One region of the Jonesia denitrificans DSM 20603 genome, then DNA from elsewhere that is predicted to be linked to it. Evidence: riboswitches for the same ligand, from Rfam matches in the RefSeq annotation. Region 1 holds a riboswitch; the other holds the start of a gene.
The links. A riboswitch is a leader RNA that binds a small molecule or an ion and turns the genes downstream of it on or off. The one in region 1 is predicted to bind S-adenosylmethionine.

Region 1 (9,186 bases):
CGGTGATGCGTGGGTCATTGGTGACAGAGGCGAGTGGGTCAGGTTCTGCGGGCATGACTCCGATCTGGCTCCACGCCACCATGCCGCCCACTGCGAGGAGAACAAGAACACCAAGGACAGCTAGTGTGCGCAGCGCGTACCGGCGCACCCGTGATCGTGGCATACCGTGATCCTACGCGGTGAGGGGCGGTGGTGAGGAATGGTTAGTAAATGGTGCGTCCGTGGGTGTCGGGGATCCCTGACTTTCGGAAGAAGTAGGTGCACATCTGGTCGCGCCATTCGTGTGCGCAGCGGACTTGCTCGGTCAGGCGGGTGCTTACTTCCTCGAACACCGCGGTGGGGATCGTGTCACGGAGGTTGTCCCAGGTGCGTTGGTAGTCAAGAACCTTGTCGACTCCCTCAAAGTGGGTGTCGTAGATGTGTTGGATCACCGTTTTCCCGGAGTGGAGAACGTGGGTGTAAGGAACATGGTGGAAGAACAACACCAGTTCGTCCGGGCAGGTGTCGAGGTTGTTGTACTGGTCAGCGAGTTCGGGCGGGTACTGGTCCACAAAGCGGGTGCCGGTTCGGGTGCGGTCCACACCCACACCGTCACGGTCCGCGAAGTGGTAGGTGCCCCAGGGGGAATATTCGTACCCGTCGATGTGGGGGCCGTAGTGTGCTGCACCGGGGGAGACCATAAAACCGACCCCCAGGGGGGCGGTGTATTTTTCGTAGGTGTCCCAAGACGACGCCATGATGTGGTGCAGTGTTGTGCGCGTGGCTGCTGGGGTGTGGGGGAAGGTGAGGGTGAGCCATTCGGTGAGAATGTCACCGGGGTCTGCTGTGGGATCCCAGGTGAGCCGCCCGTAGGCGTACAGGTTCGCTTGGGCGAGGGGGTGACCAGTCCAGTAGGCGCTCATTCCCACGTTGGAGACGGCGGTGAAGGACACAGGAATGTCAGCGAGGGTGGTGTGGGGGTTGCTGGTTGGCCAGAAGGTGAACCGCATGATCTCCGACCACTGGGTTCCGAGGTAGCAGATGTGCCGTTGTTGCCCGGTGTATTCCTGGGTGACTTGGAATTCGAGGGACAAGTTGGTGTGGGGCATGGCCGCGAATGTGGGGGAGATGGGTTCGCGGGCTTGGAAGTCCATGGGGCCAAACTTGATTTGGACGATGGCGTTGTCGGCGAAGGTGCCGTCGTGTGGGGCGAAGTGTTCGTAGGCTGCGCGGGCACGGTCAGTGGTGCGGTCGCGCCAGTCCTGGGTGTGGTTGTAGACGAAGGCCCGCCAGTGGACGATTCCGTGGTGTGGCGCGAGCGCCTCGGCGAGCATGTTGGCGCCGTCAGCGTGGGTGCGACCGTAGGCGAAGGGGCCGGGTTGTCCTTCGGAGTCTGCTTTGATGACGATGCCACCGAAGTCGGGGATGACAGAGTAGACGGCGGTGAAAGTGTCGGCCCACCATTGGCGCACTTGTGGGTCTAGTGGGTCGTTGCTGGTCAGGCCGCCCAGGGACATGGGAGAACCGAAACTCACGGACAGGTGGGTGCGGATGCCCCAGTTCCGGAAGATCGCGGCGATGCGGGCCACGTCGTTGATGTTGTCGGTGAGGAGGCGGGCTGCGTCACGTTCCACGTTGACGTTGTTGATGGCGACGTGGTTGATGCCCAGTGACGCCAGGAGGCGCGCGTAGTCGGCGACGCGGGTGAGGTTCTCGCGGACCGCGCCGTTGGTGTAGAAGATGGAGTCGCCAGCGTATCCGCGTTCGATCTGTCCCATCACGGGGTGAACACTGAGGTTGTCCCAGTGGTCGAGCATGCGGATCGCGGTGGCGGGGGTGTGCTTACTGGTGGGGGGCAGTGTGGTGAGGTCGTGGCGGAGGAGGGCGAAGTAACCGTAGAGCAGTGCGTTGGGGGTGCGTCCGGTGACGGTGATGGTGTCGGGTGTGGTGGTGAGTGTGTAGGCGTCATCGTGGGGGTCACCGAGGAACTGTGTTGATGCGGGTTGGTTGGTGGCGCCTGTGGGGGGTGTGAGCCGCAGGGTGAGGGTGCGTGATGTGGTGGTGGTTGCCGATGCGCGCCCCGGGTGCTCCGTGGTGGTTGCGTTGTGTGCTGCGTGGGTGATTTCGCTGCGCAGGGTGGTGATCACGGGGTGGTCGGCAAGGTGTGGCGGGATGTCGAGGGTGGTGGTGAGGTCGCCGAGGCGTGCCAGGGTTGTTGGCGGGAGCCATGCGGGGTGGGGAGAGGTGGCAGTGTGGGCGGTGGTGTCCAGAGACATTGTGGGTCCTTAAGCGTCGTTGCTTACCCGCAATAGTTTAGCAGTTGGACAAATAGAATGTGCTGGTCTTACTCGGTGCGTTGCGCGGTGACGAGGGCTTGGGTGATGTCGTCGAGGATGTCGCGGACGTCTTCGAGGCCGACGGACAGGCGGATCGTTGTTTCCGACATGCCCACTTTGGCTCGCCCTTCGACCCCGAGTTTGCGGTGGGTTGTTGTGGCAGGGTGGGTGGCAAGAGTTTTCGCGTCACCAAGGTTGTTGGAAATGTCCACAATGGTTAACGCGTTCAAGAACGCAAAAGCATGGTGTTTTTGCTGCTCAGGTGTTGTTCCTTGCGGGATGTCTAGGTCGAATGTGACGACAGTTCCACCGCCGGTTTGTTGCGTGCGCGCTAACTCGTGCTGGGGGTGGCTGGGCAGGTAGGGGTAGCGCACGTTGATGATTCCGGGGGTGGTCTCTAGTGTTTGTGCGATCGTGAGGGCGCCGGCGTTTTGGGCGGCGACCCGCACAGGGAGGGTTTCGAGTCCTTTGAGGAGCACCCAAGCGTTAAAGGGGGAGAGGGAGGGGCCGGTGTTGCGGATCATTGTTTGTACTGGCCCAGAAATGTAGTCGGTAGAGCCAAGGATTGCGCCGCCGAGGACACGGCCTTGCCCGTCAATGTGCTTGGTCGCGGAGTACACGACCACGTCAGCCCCGAGTTCAAGGGGGCGTTGCATGACAGGGGTGGCAAAGACGTTGTCGACAATGACGAGGGCGCCCGCATCGTGGGCAAGACGTGCCACGGCTGCGACGTCGATGATGTCTTGCATGGGGTTGGATGGTGTTTCAAAAAACACCACGTCAGCTGGGGTGGCGAGGGCTTCTTCCCATTGGGATAGAACGTGGCCGTCAACATAGTCGGTGCGGATGCCCCACTTGGCGAAGATGTCGTCAAAGATCACCAGGGATGAGCCGAACAAGGCGCGCGCGGCAACGATGCGCGACCCGGATTTCACCACGGCGGCGAGTGCTGTGAACACGGCGGACATGCCGGTGGCGGTGGCGTAGCAGGCGTCAGCGCCTTCCATGAGGCGCAGGCGCTCTTCGAAGGTGTGGACGGTGGGGTTTCCGTACCGTGAGTAGATGAACCGATCGATGTCGCCGTTAAAGGCAGCTTCTGCTTCCTGAGCAGTGGAGTACACGTATCCCTGGGTGAGGAAGAGAGGTTCAGAGGTTTCGTCGAAGGCGGTACGGGTTTGCCCGCCCCGCACGGCAAGGGTAGCGGGGCGTAGGGTGCGGGACACGGGGTTACTCGCCTTCGGTGAAGGTGGTGGTGGGCAGGCCGCGCAGTTTCCACCCGTTGACGGTGCGGTTGCCGTAGTCGTCGGTGTCGCCTTCGAATCCTTCAAGGACATTGTAGGCGGGGCCGTACCCGGCAACGGTGGCGGCCGTAGCTGCGCCAATGGAGCGGTTCCCAGAGCGGCACAGGAAGATGATGGGTCGGCCATCGCCCGGGGTGACCCCGGTGTTGGCGAGTTGGGTGAGGAACTGGTTGTTGGGTCCGAACGCGGTGACCCATTCGATGTAGTGAACGTCGTGGTTGATGCTGGTGAGGTCGGGGACCCCAATGGTTTGCCATTCCCCTACCGTGCGGACGTCCACGAACACGGCGTCGGGGTTCTGTGCGGCAAGGTCAAACGCTTCTTGCGGGGTTAGGTCGCCTGCATATGTCATGCTGTCCTCCATCGTTCTGGCGTTAGCACCCTCACCCGGATGACGTGTCGGGGGGTTGCTGCGGTGTCACGGTGCCAAGTCACTCGACCGCTCTGGATGGTTGTACTCAACGATCATGACCGATGACCGCAAAAAATGAGACACCCTTTTCAAAATGTGAGACGTGTGTGGTGTGGCGTTGACACCACAGACCAACATCCCACACTCTGGTGTCAGGTCACGAGTGCCAGCGTAAAACCCCGGTTTGCTGGCCGGCAACCCTCCACCTGCGGTGGGGTGCCCCGGGTGAAGACCAGGCCCCGAGCCAACCAGCTCCGGGGGCAAGCGCGGGACCTGTCACCTGACAATCCCACCCATGAGCGCCACAAGCGCCACGCACATCACGCCACACCCGTGGCGCGGCTGGGTGAACAGGCAGGCAGGGAGGTCCCCATCACCATGGAGACACACATGAACCACCACACACCATGCCTTCCCGTAGTTGGCGCCCACACCCGGGTTCCCCTCATCAACGGTGGGTCAACCACATACGCCAACCTTGACTGCGCCGCCAGCGCCCCGGCACTAGTCGCCGTCCAAGAACGGGTCAACCAAGTCCTCCCGCTGTACGCCTCCGTGCACCGAGGCGCCGGATACCTCTCCCAAGTATCCACCGCACTGTACGAAGCAGCGCGCACAAGCATCGGTCAGCATGTGGGCGCCCGCGCAGACGACGTCACCATCATCACCCGGCACACCACCGATTCCCTCAACCTCCTCGCCGGGTGCATCCCCACCAACCCTGACGGGACCCCCGGGAAAGTCCTCGTCCTCGACATCGAACACCACGCGAACCTCCTGCCCTGGCAAGCCGCATCCGGTGGGGCAACAGTCATCACCGCTGCCACAACCATCCGTGAAACCCTCACCCAACTACGCGCCGAACTAGCCCGCGACAACTACACACTCGTGGCAGCAACAGGCGCCTCCAACGTCACCGGTGAAGCACTACCCATCACCGAGCTCGTTGACATCGCCCACGCAGCAGGTGCACGCATCGTCATTGACGCCGCCCAACTCGTCCCACACCGCGGATTCTCCCTCACCACCAGCGGCGCAGACTACGTTGTGTTCTCCGGCCACAAAACCTACGCGCCCTTTGGCGCAGGTGCACTCGTTGGTCGACGTGATTGGCTCGACGCTGGACACCCGTACCTCGCAGGGGGAGGCGCGGTTCACAACGTCACACTCACCACCATCACCTGGGCGCCAGCCCCCGCCCGACACGAAGCAGGATCACCCAACGTGATCGGTGCTGTTGCGCTCGCAGCAGCGTGCGAGGCGTTAGGAAACCTCCCTGCCGGCGAACTGGAACGCCACGAAAACGTGTTGCGCACGCGGCTTGTCGAGGGTTTGTCGGCCATTGAGGGAGTACGGATCTTGCGGCTGTGGGAAGACTCCTGCGACCCGGTAGGGGTGGTTTCCTTCACGGTTGCTCAGTGCGACCCAGGGCTTGTCGCCGCATACCTGTCAGCAGAACACGGTATTGGGGTGCGAGACGGGCGTTTTTGCGCCCACCCACTGCTCACCCGGTTAGGGGTTGAGAACGGGGCGATTCGCGCATCAGTTGGGGTAGGAACCACAGTAGACGAGGTGGAACGCCTTATTGCTGCGGTCACCCAGTGGGTTGAGCAGGGAAGTGACGCCACCTACGACATCATCAACGGCTGCTGGGCTGTGCACAACGACCCACGGCCCACACCAGCCGGATCCGGGTTAGACGGTCTCATTGCAACCGCTGCTGCAGCTGTTGCCGACGTAGCAGCCGGGTGCGGCCCGACCCCGCGCACCCGCCCCACACAAACCGATACGCACCCCAAGGAGAACTCACCGGTCCCTGTGGCATAACTGCCGGTTCAGTGTGAGGAACCCTCACCCACCAGCCGCCAGCCACTTCGCTACCAGTCTCGCCACCAGCCTGACCGGTTCCAACCACCCCGATGCGCCAAGGCCCGGCAAGGCACCCGTCAACTCATGAGGAACAATAGTGAGATGCAGTGCCACCACTTTGACGCACACAGGTGCCGTTCGTGCGCCCTCCTTGACATCCCCTACGAGCGTCAACTCGCCACAAAAGCCGCTGACGTGCACGCACTCCTTGGGGAATACCCCGATCTTGACTGGCTCCCTCCCGTTGCCAGTGCCCAAGCAGGGTTTCGCAACAAAGCGAAAATGGCGGTATCTGGCACAGCAGACAACCCGATCCTTGGGATCCTTGATGCGTCCTTTGGTGGCGTTGACCTGCGTGATTGCCCTTTGTACACGCAGGGCATGCAGGAAGTGCTTGACGCGGTGAGGGCCTTCATCATGGCCGCCCGCATAGAACCGTATCGAGTTGCTGACCGGCGTGGTGAACTCAAATATGTCCTCGTCACCGAATCCCCGGACAGTGAGTACATGGTGCGATTCGTGGCCCGCTCGCAGGAACCGGTTACGCGCATCAGCAAGCACCTTCCCGGTTGGCTCGCCGAGAATCCGCAGGTGCGGGTGGTCACTGTCAACCTGCAACCTGAACACAAAGCGATCCTCGAAGGGGATCGAGAAATTGTCCTCACCAAAGACAACTCCTTGACGATGCGGGTGGGCGACATTCCTCTCTACCTGCGTCCGCAGAGTTTTTTCCAAACCAACACCCCCGTTGCGGCGCACTTGTACCGTCAAGCGGAGCAGTGGATTGCCGATGCGCGCCCACAGCACGTGTGGGACCTGTTCTGCGGGGTGGGTGGGTTCGCTTTGCATGCTGCGCCGCATGCTAACCGGGTTACCGGGGTGGAAATTAGTGCAGAAGCGATCGAATCTGCGCGCACCAGCGCGGCCGAACGGGCACTCACAAACGTGACATTTGATGCCCTCGATGCCACGACGTTCAGTACCGGACATAGTGCACGGCTAGCTGATGGCGGACCTGATCTTGTCGTGGTTAACCCGCCACGGCGAGGGATCGGCGTGGACCTTGCCGAGTGGTTGAACGCAAGTGACGCGCACACCGTTGTGTACTCAAGCTGCAACGCCCGGTCACTCGCGAAAGACCTCACCGCCATGCCGCAGTTTCAGCCCACCCGCGCCAGGCTATTCGACATGTTTCCCCACACCAACCACGTTGAGACGGTAGTATTGATGTCAAAGGTTGCGACAGACTAATAAATAAAATATTGTAAAATTAGGCTGAATCTAAGGCTGTCGATAAAAGGTATCGGTAGTTTGGAGTAAGCCTTATTATTTGAGAGAAAATATTAGTGCTAACATAATTTTCCCCCTTTGTAAATTTCAAAGTTTACAAAAATTGATTCAGATAATGAATGATTTCTGCGACAGATGTGAGGTGTAAAATGAAAAAAATAATCTTAACAATTTTAATTATACTAATTTTGCTGTATTGTTTTGTGCAAGCGATAAGATTAAGGAAAGCTCTAGAGGAATCTAAGAAACGTTTTAAAGAATATAATGCTATGATTGTGGATTTATCATATGGAAAAATGGAATATTTAGATAGGGGCCAAGGAGAAATAATACTTTCAAATCACGGGCTATTTGGAGGTTTTGACCAAGCTTTTGAAAATGTCATCGATTTTTCTAAGAAAAATCGTATAATTGCTCCATCAAGGTTTGGATACTTAAAAAGTGATGTTTTAGGAAATGGCACGCCAAAAGAGCAAGCAAAAGCTTATATTGAACTTTTGGACAAACTAAAAATAAATAAAGTATTTGTTATGGGGGCATCTGCGGGAGGTACTGTAGCAATCAGATTTGCGCTTGACTATCCTGAAAGATGTAAAGGGCTAATTTTATATTGTTCGGCCATTCCAGAAATAGAAAAACCTTCAAATATAAATTTAAAGCAAGGGCCTCCTGATTTTATGGTGGGTGATTATGCAATGTTTATTTTAAGTCCATTTTTCAAGACAACTATTGGAATGGATCCATCAATAATTAATAGCATGCTGCCTATCAATGCCAAGAAATTAGGAATTAAACTAGATAGTGAAGTTACAAATCCTGACATGGCAGTCAATTTTGAAGATTATAAAATTGAGTCACTAAAAGTGCCCACATTAATCCTGCAATCAAAGGATGACAAGCTGATAGATATAAATAAAACCATGGAAGTATCTAAAAGATTTCCAAATCTAACCTTGAAGATTTTCGAAACTGGTGGGCACATGATGCAGGGAAATGGAGAGGAAATCAAGGCTACAGTAAATAATTTTATTAGTAAGTACAAATAAAAAAATTTGTATCTTTGTACATTTAAAGTTGACAAAAACAGTTGCGTTCAAATTCGGATATGAGTCATCGAATTTATTTGGAATAGCAATCAAGATCTTTTATTGGTCTACTCCTTCCCAAAGACACAATTGGAGTTTATGTTAATGTAATTGCAAAAAGATCTAGCGCTCTTCGCATATTCGCGGCGTGATTCCGCGCGTACCTATGTTCAACTCAACAACCTGTGCACTAACGGTCCCAAGCAGAGCACGCCGTTACTCTGAGATGTTCCCTTCTTTGGGTGGCGGGATGACGGCGAAAGGTCCAACCTCGACGCTTGTTGTGAGCCCGATGTCTAGCGAGCTGTTGGGGGCTGGTAGCCCGTTCGCGGAGGTGGCGTCTTGTTCCTTGTCCGAATACGGAGATGTCACTGGTTGGGTGACGGGGGTGTCACCCTCGACTAATTGGACGATGAACAACGAGATTGGTTCGCTGTAGGCGCCTGCGAGTTCTCCATACCACCCCATGTTTGCTTTTGCGGAGCCACCTGGATCCACAATGATCACTGGTTGTTGAGTTGTGTCAGATTGTTTTGATGAAGGGTCTGGGTTGTGTAGCGGGTCGTCTTGTTCTGCGACGAGGAGGAACGTGTTGCCCCATTCTCCTCGTGCACCAAACCCTGGATATCCCTGAACTGTGCAGGGTGTCGTTGAGGTGTTGGTGACGGTGATGGAGCCAAGCCGGTATCCGAGGGCGGCATCGAGCGCTTGTATGGTGACGCGAACGTCATTGGCGGTGCAGTGATCTGGGTGTGGTTGCGCGGTGGCTGAGATTCGCAGTGCTGCGAGGAGATCCTCTTCGGTGAGGTCTTTGTCCGCTGTGATGGGGTAGTCCGGCGGCGTGTCCCAGTGCTCGGGGTAGTCGGTTTCGTGGGGTTCCGGAACGCTACTTGGTGCAGAAGGTGGTGGAATTG
Region 2 (9,186 bases), 400 kb from region 1:
CCTCAAGCCCTTCACTGAGCACAAACATGTCCAGGTAAGCGTCACGGATGAGATCAGCGTGGGCTGAGTCGCGAGTCCACGGTGCCAACGAAGCCAACCACTGCGCTTCCCGGGCCACCAACTCGGCAGGGTTGTGCGCGTTCATCGCAACGCGAGTGCCCGGAATCACCTCAGAAGGATCGCTGACCGCAACCCGTGCCGTGTCAGTCAAGAAAGCAACAGTGTGAGCGTGAAGTGGTTTCTCCGCGAGGGTCGCAAATGTGGGGCCACTTCGCGGCCACCACAACCCTGCGGCACCCAACGATGACGCCCCTAATGCAAGTGCCCCACCGATCAACACCGTTCGGCGCGACACACGCGGTTGCCCAGGCGAGGGCGGCGTCAACGGTGACGGGGACACGGGAACTCCAAAAACTCATGGCGGACCCACCGGCGGGGTGGTACCGACACTCTACCGGAGGATGTGCACAGCTGGAAATAACCGGACAACCGTACCGACACGCTCGTGATCGACCCCGGTCTGCCAGCGGAAATGGTTCCCGCTGAGGACTTTCATCTGTTGCCGTGCCTCTCCATTACTGGTGTGCTGGAACCAGACACACAACCACTGAGGGCATCACCGATTTGCCTTGAGGAGACCATGACAACCACCGACCCCACCACAGGACTCACGCACGACCAAGCAGCACAGGCCCTCGACACCTACGGCCCCAACTCCACCCCCACCGCACCACGCGACGGGTTTTTCCGGCGGCTACTCGGGCACCTGGGCGATGTTCTTGTCATCCTGCTATTCGTTGCAGCAGTCATCAAAGCGTGGATGGGCGACTGGATCGACTTCACCGTCATTTTCATTGTCGCGACCGTGAACGTTGGGATCGGGATGATCCAAGAAGGGCGAGCAGAAAAAGCCCTGGACTCCATCAAACAGATGCTCGCACTGGACGCCCAAGTCCTGCGCGACAGCCAATGGCAAAAAATCCCCGCCGAACAGCTTGTCCCCGGCGACATTGTCCGAGTGCGCTCTGGTGACCGAATCCCCGCCGACCTTCGCGTCCTGGACGCCACTAGCCTCCTCGTTGACGAATCGATCCTCACCGGTGAATCCGACGCAGTCGAGAAAACCCCTGGCCCAGTCCCCGACGACGCACCCATCGGTGACCGCACCAACATGCTCCACTCCGGAACCCTGGTCACAACAGGCACCGCAGTCGCCGAGGTGACAGCAACAGGGTTACGCAGCGAGATCGGAAAAATTCAGGAACTCATGTCCGACACGGACAGCACCGAAACCCCACTCACACGACAGTTAGGGGTCCTCGGCACCCGGATCGCCATGATCGTGGGAGTGATGGCTGTCATCATGGTCATCATTGGCGGACTTATCCATGGTTTCACCGGTGCAGAACTCCTCTCAGCAACCATTGGGTTCGCTGTCGCGGCTATCCCTGAAGGGCTCCCCGCACTCGTTGCCATCACCCTGGCCTTAGGTGTGCAAATCATGGCTCGCCGCAACGCAATCACACGGAAACTCACCTCTGTGGAGGCACTCGGATCCGTGTCAGTGATCTGTTCAGACAAAACAGGTACCCTCACAAAAAACGAGATGACTGCCCGTGCTGTTGTGACCAGGACTAACCAGTACACGGTCACCGGTGAAGGCTACGCACCAACGGGAACCATCCAGCGTGACGGGCAAGCAGTGGACCCTGAAGACCACGGGGACCTGTGGCGGCTTGTGTGCGCCGCATCGGCAGCCAACGACTCCACTGTGCAACACGCACACGACCAATGGACACTGGTGGGGCAACCCACCGACGGCGGTATGAGGGTCCTCACAATGAAGGCGGGGGCACCCCAAGAATTTGCCCGGACCGCCTCAGTTCCCTTTGAGTCCTCCCACAAGTTTGCGGCAACCCTTGATCACCTCCCCGATCTTGATGAACAGGTCCTTCACGTTGCTGGTGCGCCGGATCGGCTCCTGGATCGTTCCACCCAGCACATCGGTGATCACGGCGAGGAAGAGCCCCTTGACCGTGCCTGGTGGGAAGACCGAATTGACGAACTAGCAGCCCGCGGGTTGCGGGTGCTCGCGGTTGCCCACCGGCGCCGCGAAGAGCACCGCACCACGCTCCGACTCGACGACGTTAACGACCTCACCTTCCTCGGACTTGTCGGGATTGTCGACCCAGCCCGCCCGGAAGCGATCGACGCCATCGAGCAATGTCAACGCGCCGGGATCACCGTCATCATGATCACCGGAGACCACGCAAAAACAGCCCACTCCATTGCGCAGGAATTAGGTATTGTTGCGCGCAACGATGACGGGACCACAACGCTCCTCACCGGCGCGGACGTTGATCGACAATCGGACGACGAACTTCAAGACACGGTCCGACATGTCCGCGTCTTTGCGCGCACAAGCCCAGAACACAAACTGAGGATCGTGCGGGCCTTGCAGCATAACGGCGACACGGTGGCCATGACCGGTGACGGCGTCAACGACGCCCCGGCATTACAACGTGCCGATGTTGGTGTCGCGATGGGCATCAAAGGGACTGAAGCCACGAAGGAAGCCGCTGACATTGTTTTGGCGGATGACAACTTCGCCACCATTGAACGGGCCGTGGAAGAAGGGCGGCGGATCTTTGACAACATCCGCAAGTCCGTGATTTTCCTGCTTCCCACCAATGGTGCCCAGTCGCTGGTGATCTTGTTTGCGGTGCTTGTGGGTGCGGCCCTACCTCTGACACCTGCACAGATTCTGTGGATCAACATGATCACGGCGGTCACACTGTCCCTTGCGTTGGCGTACGAACCTGCTGAGGCAGGGCTGATGGACCGTGCCCCACGCGACCCGAAGGAAGGCGTCCTCACTGCAGGTGCGTTGCTTCATGTGGGGTTAGTGTCGCTCCTCATTGGTGGGGTGACCCTCGCGGTTGTGTGGGTGGAGCAGGCCCGCGGATCAGCTGAAGATGTCACCCAGACCACGGCGGTGATGATCCTTGCTTTTGCTCAACTTGCGTACCTTCTCAACTGCCGGTTCCTGCATCGGTCCAGTGTGACCTGGGATCTTGTCAAAGGAAACCGTGCAGTGTGGGTTGCGGCGCTCACGTTGATTGCGGTGCAACTGTTGTACACGCTCTTGCCTGCGATGAACACCTGGTTTGGGTCCACACCGTTGCCGCTTGACCGGTGGTTGATGACCTTCGCAATTGCTGCGGGGGTGTTCCTCGTCATTGAGGTGGGGAAAGCTGTGCAGCGCCGGGTTCGGCCTGCGGTGACACCGGCGACCGTCCAGCGCGGTTCAGTGGCATCTGCTTAACGATGCGCGGGTGACAAACGGGGTGTGCGGCCAGTTGCCGCACACCCCGTTCTGGTGACCGGGCTCGCCCAGGTCAGTTGTCGTTCCTGTGGTTACGCGGTCACTGCCACATGTGCTCGCACGTCGTGGGCTGCTTGAACAAGGTTGCGTAACGACGCCACTGTTTCGTCATATCCGCGGGTTTTCAACCCGCAATCAGGGTTCACCCACAGCAACTCTGGGCGAACCGAACGCACCGCAAGGTCAAGGAGTTCCGCCAATTCTTCGACGGAGGGGACTCGGGGTGAGTGGATGTCATAGATCCCCGGGCCAACCCCGCGCCCAAACCCGGAAACGGCGAGCGCCCCCAGGACTTCCATGCGTGAGCGGGCCGCCTCAATGGAGGTGACGTCTGCCCCAAGGTGGTCAATGGCATCGATGATGTCGTTGAACTCGGAGTAGCACAGGTGGGTGTGGATTTGGGTGTCGGGGCGCACACCTGTGGTGGCAAGGCGGAAGGAGGACACAGACCAGTCGAGGTAGTCTTTGTGGTCAGCCTTTTTCAAGGGGAGGAGTTCGCGGAGTGCTGGTTCGTCCACTTGGATGACCGCAATGTTTGCTGCTTCCAGGTCACCCACTTCGTCACGGAGTGCCAGACCAATTTGTTTCGCTGTTTCTGCGAGTGGAAGGTCTTCACGGATGAAGGACCATGCCATGATCGTCACTGGTCCGGTGAGCATCCCTTTGACGGGTTTGGGAGTCAGTGACTGGGCGTAGGTTGCCCATTGTGTGGTGATGGGAGCTGGGCGGGAGACGTCGCCCCACTGGATGGATGGGCGAGTGCACCGCGAACCGTAGGACTGTACCCACCCGTTTTCGGTGACGACGAAACCATCGAGGTGTTCTGCGAAGTACTGCACCATGTCGTTGCGTTCCGCTTCGCCATGGACAAGAACGTCAAGACCCAGGTCTTCCTGCAAGCGGATGACACGTTCGATTTCGGTGCGCATCTGCACCTGGTAGTCCGCGTCAGTGAGGTCACCGCGTGTCCACTGGGCGCGTGCCCGGCGAATATCTGCTGTTTGTGGGAAGGACCCAATTGTTGTGGTCGGCAGTGGAGGAAGTTGAAGTCGTTCCTGCTGTTGCGCGACCCGTGAGGCTATCGATGCGCGTTTTCCATCGATGGTGGTTCGAGCCAGGTCAGCATGGGTGATTCCCGCAACCCGTTCCCGCACGTGCGGCACGGTCACCCCAGGGGCTGCCGCCCGGGCGGCTAACACGGTTCGCGCATCGTCGAGCTCGGATGCCACCGCATCCCATCCTTGGGTGAGACCTCGCGCTAAGGTGACAACCTCGCTGATCTTTTCGTCAGCGAACGCCAACCATGACGCTAGTGTGGGGTCCAGTGTTGGTTCGTCGGCAACAGTGTGTGGAACATGCTGCAAACTCGTGGACGTTGATACTGCCACTGAACCCGCGTGTACTCCTTCAAGCACACGCCGAGCCTGATCTAGGTCACACCGCCACACGTTGCGACCATTGACCACGCCAGCAACAAGTGTCACCCCGTCTGGGACTGCCGCAGGAAGGTCACCGTGTACGAGGTCCACCGCAACGGCTTCAACACCTGAGTTCAGCACAGGTTCTGCCAACGCACCCAACGACGCAAACGGGGCGGTCACTAGGATGTTGGGGCGCGCATCGGCAGACGTCAAACGCGCATAAGCGGCCACAAACGCTTGCTCTAATGCGGTCGCATCCACTGACAAGTTCTCTGACACCAACGCAGGCTCATCCAACTGAACCCATTGCACACCACGCTCAACGAGAACCGCCAGCAACTCCACGTACACACCCACCAACTCGTCCAGGCGTGACAACGGGTCAAAACCCGTGGAAGCGGAAGTCGCAGCTTTGGACAGCGCCAAGAACGTCACCGGACCAACAATCGTTGGGCGGGTGACAAAACCCTGCGCACGGGCCTCGTCGACCAGCGACGTCACCAACGTCGGGTTCAACACAAACGGGGTGGACTCATCTACTTCCGGAACCAAATAGTGGTAGTTCGTGTTGAACCACTTCGTCATCTCTAACGGGGCATCATCACCCACACCACGCGCCACCGTGCTGTACGCACCAACCAGGTCCCCCGACCAATCCAACGAACGGAACCGGTCTGGGATCACCCCAAACGTCACGGCCGCATCAAGAACCTGGTCATACCAACTAAACGACTCCGGGATCGAGGAGTCATCGCGCCCCAACCCGCGGGCCGCTAACCGTTCCCGGGTGGCAGCCCGTAATTGGTGGGTTGTGGCAGCGAACTCATCCGCATTGGACCGACCCGCCCACAACGACTCCAACGCACGCTTGAGCTGGCGGCGGTCCCCAATACGCGGGTACCCCAAAATCGTGGCAGACGGAAAAACAGAAGAAACAAAAGACATGGTCATCCCTCACAAGAAAACGGAAAACCCTACAGTCGCCCACACGGCGCGACCAGCAGAGACGGACACGTCACCACCCGATCACAAGGCACCACACGGGGCACCCGCAACCTACGCAGTGACAGGGGATGCGCCAACCTGCGGCCACCCGGCCACATCCACTGGCTGCGGTGAACGCACAGGCGCCACCCCACCCAGTGAACCTCCGAGGTGTACGCCCTCGAGCAGGTCCAGTGCAGGTTCGTGCTTATTAAACGTGTAAATGTGCAACCCGGGGGCCCCGGAGTCAAGGACCGCGTTCGCTAAATCCACTGACGCCGCAATGCCGTGAGAGTGCCGCACATGGGGGCTAGCAATCGCATCTAACTGTGCTGCTAACTCAAGGGGGACCGGTACTCCGGTCAACTGTTCCAACCGTCGTAACCGTTGTGGATCGGTCATCGGCAAGATGCCAGCCACGATGGGAATGGTGACACCCAAGGAACGTGCCACATCCACAAACTCGGTGTACGCCGACGCCGTGTAGAACAACTGGGTGATCGCAAAGTTCGCGCCAGCTTGCTGCTTTTGCAACAGTCGGGCAGCTTCTTGTTCACGGGTTGTCCCCGCATCGCGGTTCCCCTCTGGGAACGTCGCAACCGCGATGGTTAACGGCTTCATTGCCCCACGCAGCGCCTCAGACGCATCTGCCTGACACCGTTGCGCTTCCACATCACGCAGAAGCGCAATGAGTTCGAGCGACGACACCACACCGTTGGTGGGTGGCGCCCAGTCAGGTTGGTCCTTTGGTGGGTCTCCCCGCAACGCGAGGAACGTGCGCGCCCCGGCTGCCAGGAAATCATCAATGGTGTCTGCCACGTTGTCTCGAGTCGCCCCCACACAGGTGAGGTGCGCGATCGGCAACACGTTGGTGTGTTGCACGAGAGTTTCCACCACTGTGCGCGCCGAATCGCGGTCGCCCCCCGCTGCGCCGTAGGTGACGGACACAAAATCGGGATGCGCCTCAACAAGCTTGCGGGCAGTGTTCCAAAACTTTGGTGCCGCCGCAGGGTTACGCGGAGGCATCAACTCGAACGACACCGTAGGCCGGTGAAATCCGCGAGCTGTGGCTGACACGTCAAAGGAAGCCATGACTAATTCTCCATCGGATCTGGCGTTAGCACCCGTTTCCCTGTGGAGGCTTCCGTTCAGGAGTGGGTTGCTGCGGCGTCAACGAGCCAGAACTCTCGGCCGCTCTGGATGGAACAGAACACGATCAGTGTGCACCGGATTCCGGTGCGTGAACAACCAGCGTCCACATTGTGGGCTTCTGTGTCGCGGGTGGAGAACTTCTTTCTTTCACCCTGTAAGTCCACGGGGAGTTGTGACACAAACATGGTGGGGACACAGTGGTGCCGCCCAGATCACAACAGGGCTTTGGGGGAAGCGTGATCGGGCGGCACCAAACCCTTAGTGCCGGGTTGATTGATGAGGAAAAGGTGGAGGCATGTCACCAGTGACACCTGCGACGGGGATCATGCTTGCTCCCGAGGGACGCAGGTTCTCTGCGCCTCTTGTTTCTCGGTTTCGCGTGGTGACTCTTCCGCGACCGGTGCTGGTTGTGTTGGCTGCGACAGGGCTGGGTGTCGTGTTGATCGGTGTTGATCACGGGGTGTCCTCGGTCGGTACCCGAAGTGGTTCTGTGTCCAGTTTTGCGGCGGTGATTGACCCGCAGGTGTCATGCTCGCAGTGGTGGCTGATCACCCACCTGGCATTGATGTTACTCATTCCTTTTGTCATGTTGTGGGCGGTGCAGCCGTTGTCCCAGGAGCCCGCCGCCCGACGCGCCGCGAACTTACCGCAGGTGCCCCTGTTGATCGCAGCGTTAACAATCACGGTCGGGTCTGCACTGGTGATCACGGTGGCGTCCATGATGCCCATGGTGCAACCCTTCGCGCATGCGGCGACCGTGTATGCGGCGAGTGGCCCCTTTGTATCACTGGGGTTGTGGGCTGCCTTGTTTGCTGGGACTTTTGCTGCTGAATCACGCCGTTGGGGGTACGTGTGGTGGGTGTGTTTGATGGGAGTGCTCGCAGTGGTCGTTGAAGGCGGGTTGCATCTTCTTGTGCGCTAGTTACATCGGGTGTGACCAGGATCAATAACCGATGCGCGCACCTACTGAGTGCCACCATGTTGCGTGTGTTAGGTTGCAGTCATGTCGGCGTCCCACCCTTCGTCACCCCCGTCCTCACGACCTGATTCTGTGACGACTTCCCGGCCAGGTCACCCCGGTCACCCAACCGGCAATGGTCACCCCGGCGACCGTGACGGTTCTCGCGCAAAGGGCGGGCCAAGTGGGCCGCCGCCGGTGGACCCAGCGTTGCTGTACTCACCACTTCTTGCCCGCACAACTCGTTGGTCGGCAGTGTTGTTCAGTGCCGCATCGGTTGTCACGGGCCTGTTGTTTGTGCTGGTTGGCGCGGTGGTGGACCGGTATCTCGCGACCTCAGGGGCCACCCCAGACATTGTGGAAGCAGGGACGCTTCCAGACGCAAACCAGGCCCCGTTTGCTCCGCTTGTTGCGGGAATCAGCCCAACAGTAGGGGAATGGTCCACCCTGGTGGTCGCGGTTCTTGCCGCCGTGCTCACCGGTGCCGGGGTGTGGGTCACGGCGCGAGGAAGCGCGCGTGAAGAAGCAACGGTCCGTGACCGCATCATTCGGCAGATCTTGCGGGTCGGGCCAACGCCACGGGCGGGTGATCGCACGGGAGCAGTGGTGTCCATGGCCATGGACGGCGCGGAACGGGTCGCCGCGTACCGGGTGGGGTTTGTGGGTCCATCGGTTGCTTCGGTGGTGTCGCCGGTGTTGGTGTTAGGTGTGATTGCGCTGTTCATTGATTGGGTGACAGCGCTTGTTGTGCTGGTGTTAGTGCCACTTATTCCGGCTGCTGTGTATGGGTTTCAGCGGGCGTTTCGGCGGGTGTCAGGTCAGTCCCGGGCGCAACGTCAGGCGTTAGCGGCCGATTATTTGGATGCGTTGCAAGGGTTAACTACCTTGCGTTTGTTACGGGCGGCTCCCCTCATGCAAGCACGGTTGGCGGCTGCAGGTGAACGCAACCGCCGCTCTGTGATGCGGTTGCTTGCGGTCAATCAGGTTGTCATTTTGGTGACTGACGGCGTGTTTTTCCTCATCATGGTGTCTGCGCTGGCGGTGCTCGCGGTGGTGCGTCTTGACGCTGATGTGATTACCGCCGGTCAGGGGTTGGCGTTGATCCTGATGACTACAGTGTTGTTGGAGCCGTTGGCGAAGGTGGGGTCATTCTTTTATGTCGGGTTGGGTGGCCGGGCTACAGAGCGTGGCATCGCACGGATCCTGCGTAGTCAACCTGGCGTGGTTGGTGGTCGTGATCCGCTGGGTGCAGTGGCTTCTGCTTCTGTTCCAGTGCTTGAATTTGC

Region 2: another riboswitch for S-adenosylmethionine. It lies ahead of JDEN_RS00965 (methylenetetrahydrofolate reductase); the one in region 1 lies ahead of JDEN_RS11985 (rhodanese-like domain-containing protein).

The regions. Positions count from the first base shown of each region.
Region 1 is NC_013174.1:2,552,406-2,561,591, reverse strand. It holds gene JDEN_RS12000 (alpha/beta hydrolase) at 1-163, opposite strand, end outside; gene JDEN_RS11995 (alpha-glucuronidase) at 204-2,255, opposite strand; gene JDEN_RS11990 (O-succinylhomoserine sulfhydrylase) at 2,324-3,538, opposite strand; gene JDEN_RS11985 (rhodanese-like domain-containing protein) at 3,543-3,968, opposite strand; SAM riboswitch class I at 3,974-4,071, opposite strand; SAM riboswitch class IV at 4,184-4,301, shown strand; gene JDEN_RS11980 (aminotransferase class V-fold PLP-dependent enzyme) at 4,419-5,855, shown strand; gene rlmC (23S rRNA (uracil(747)-C(5))-methyltransferase RlmC) at 6,000-7,148, shown strand; gene JDEN_RS11970 (alpha/beta fold hydrolase) at 7,337-8,233, shown strand; gene JDEN_RS11965 (DUF4232 domain-containing protein) at 8,489-9,186, opposite strand, start outside.
Region 2 is NC_013174.1:199,417-208,602, forward strand. It holds gene JDEN_RS00950 (hypothetical protein) at 1-400, opposite strand, end outside; gene JDEN_RS00955 (cation-translocating P-type ATPase) at 641-3,325, shown strand; gene metE (5-methyltetrahydropteroyltriglutamate--homocysteine S-methyltransferase) at 3,418-5,751, opposite strand; gene JDEN_RS00965 (methylenetetrahydrofolate reductase) at 5,863-6,882, opposite strand; SAM riboswitch class I at 6,890-6,997, opposite strand; gene JDEN_RS00975 (hypothetical protein) at 7,238-7,864, shown strand; gene JDEN_RS00980 (ABC transporter ATP-binding protein/permease) at 7,994-9,186, shown strand, end outside.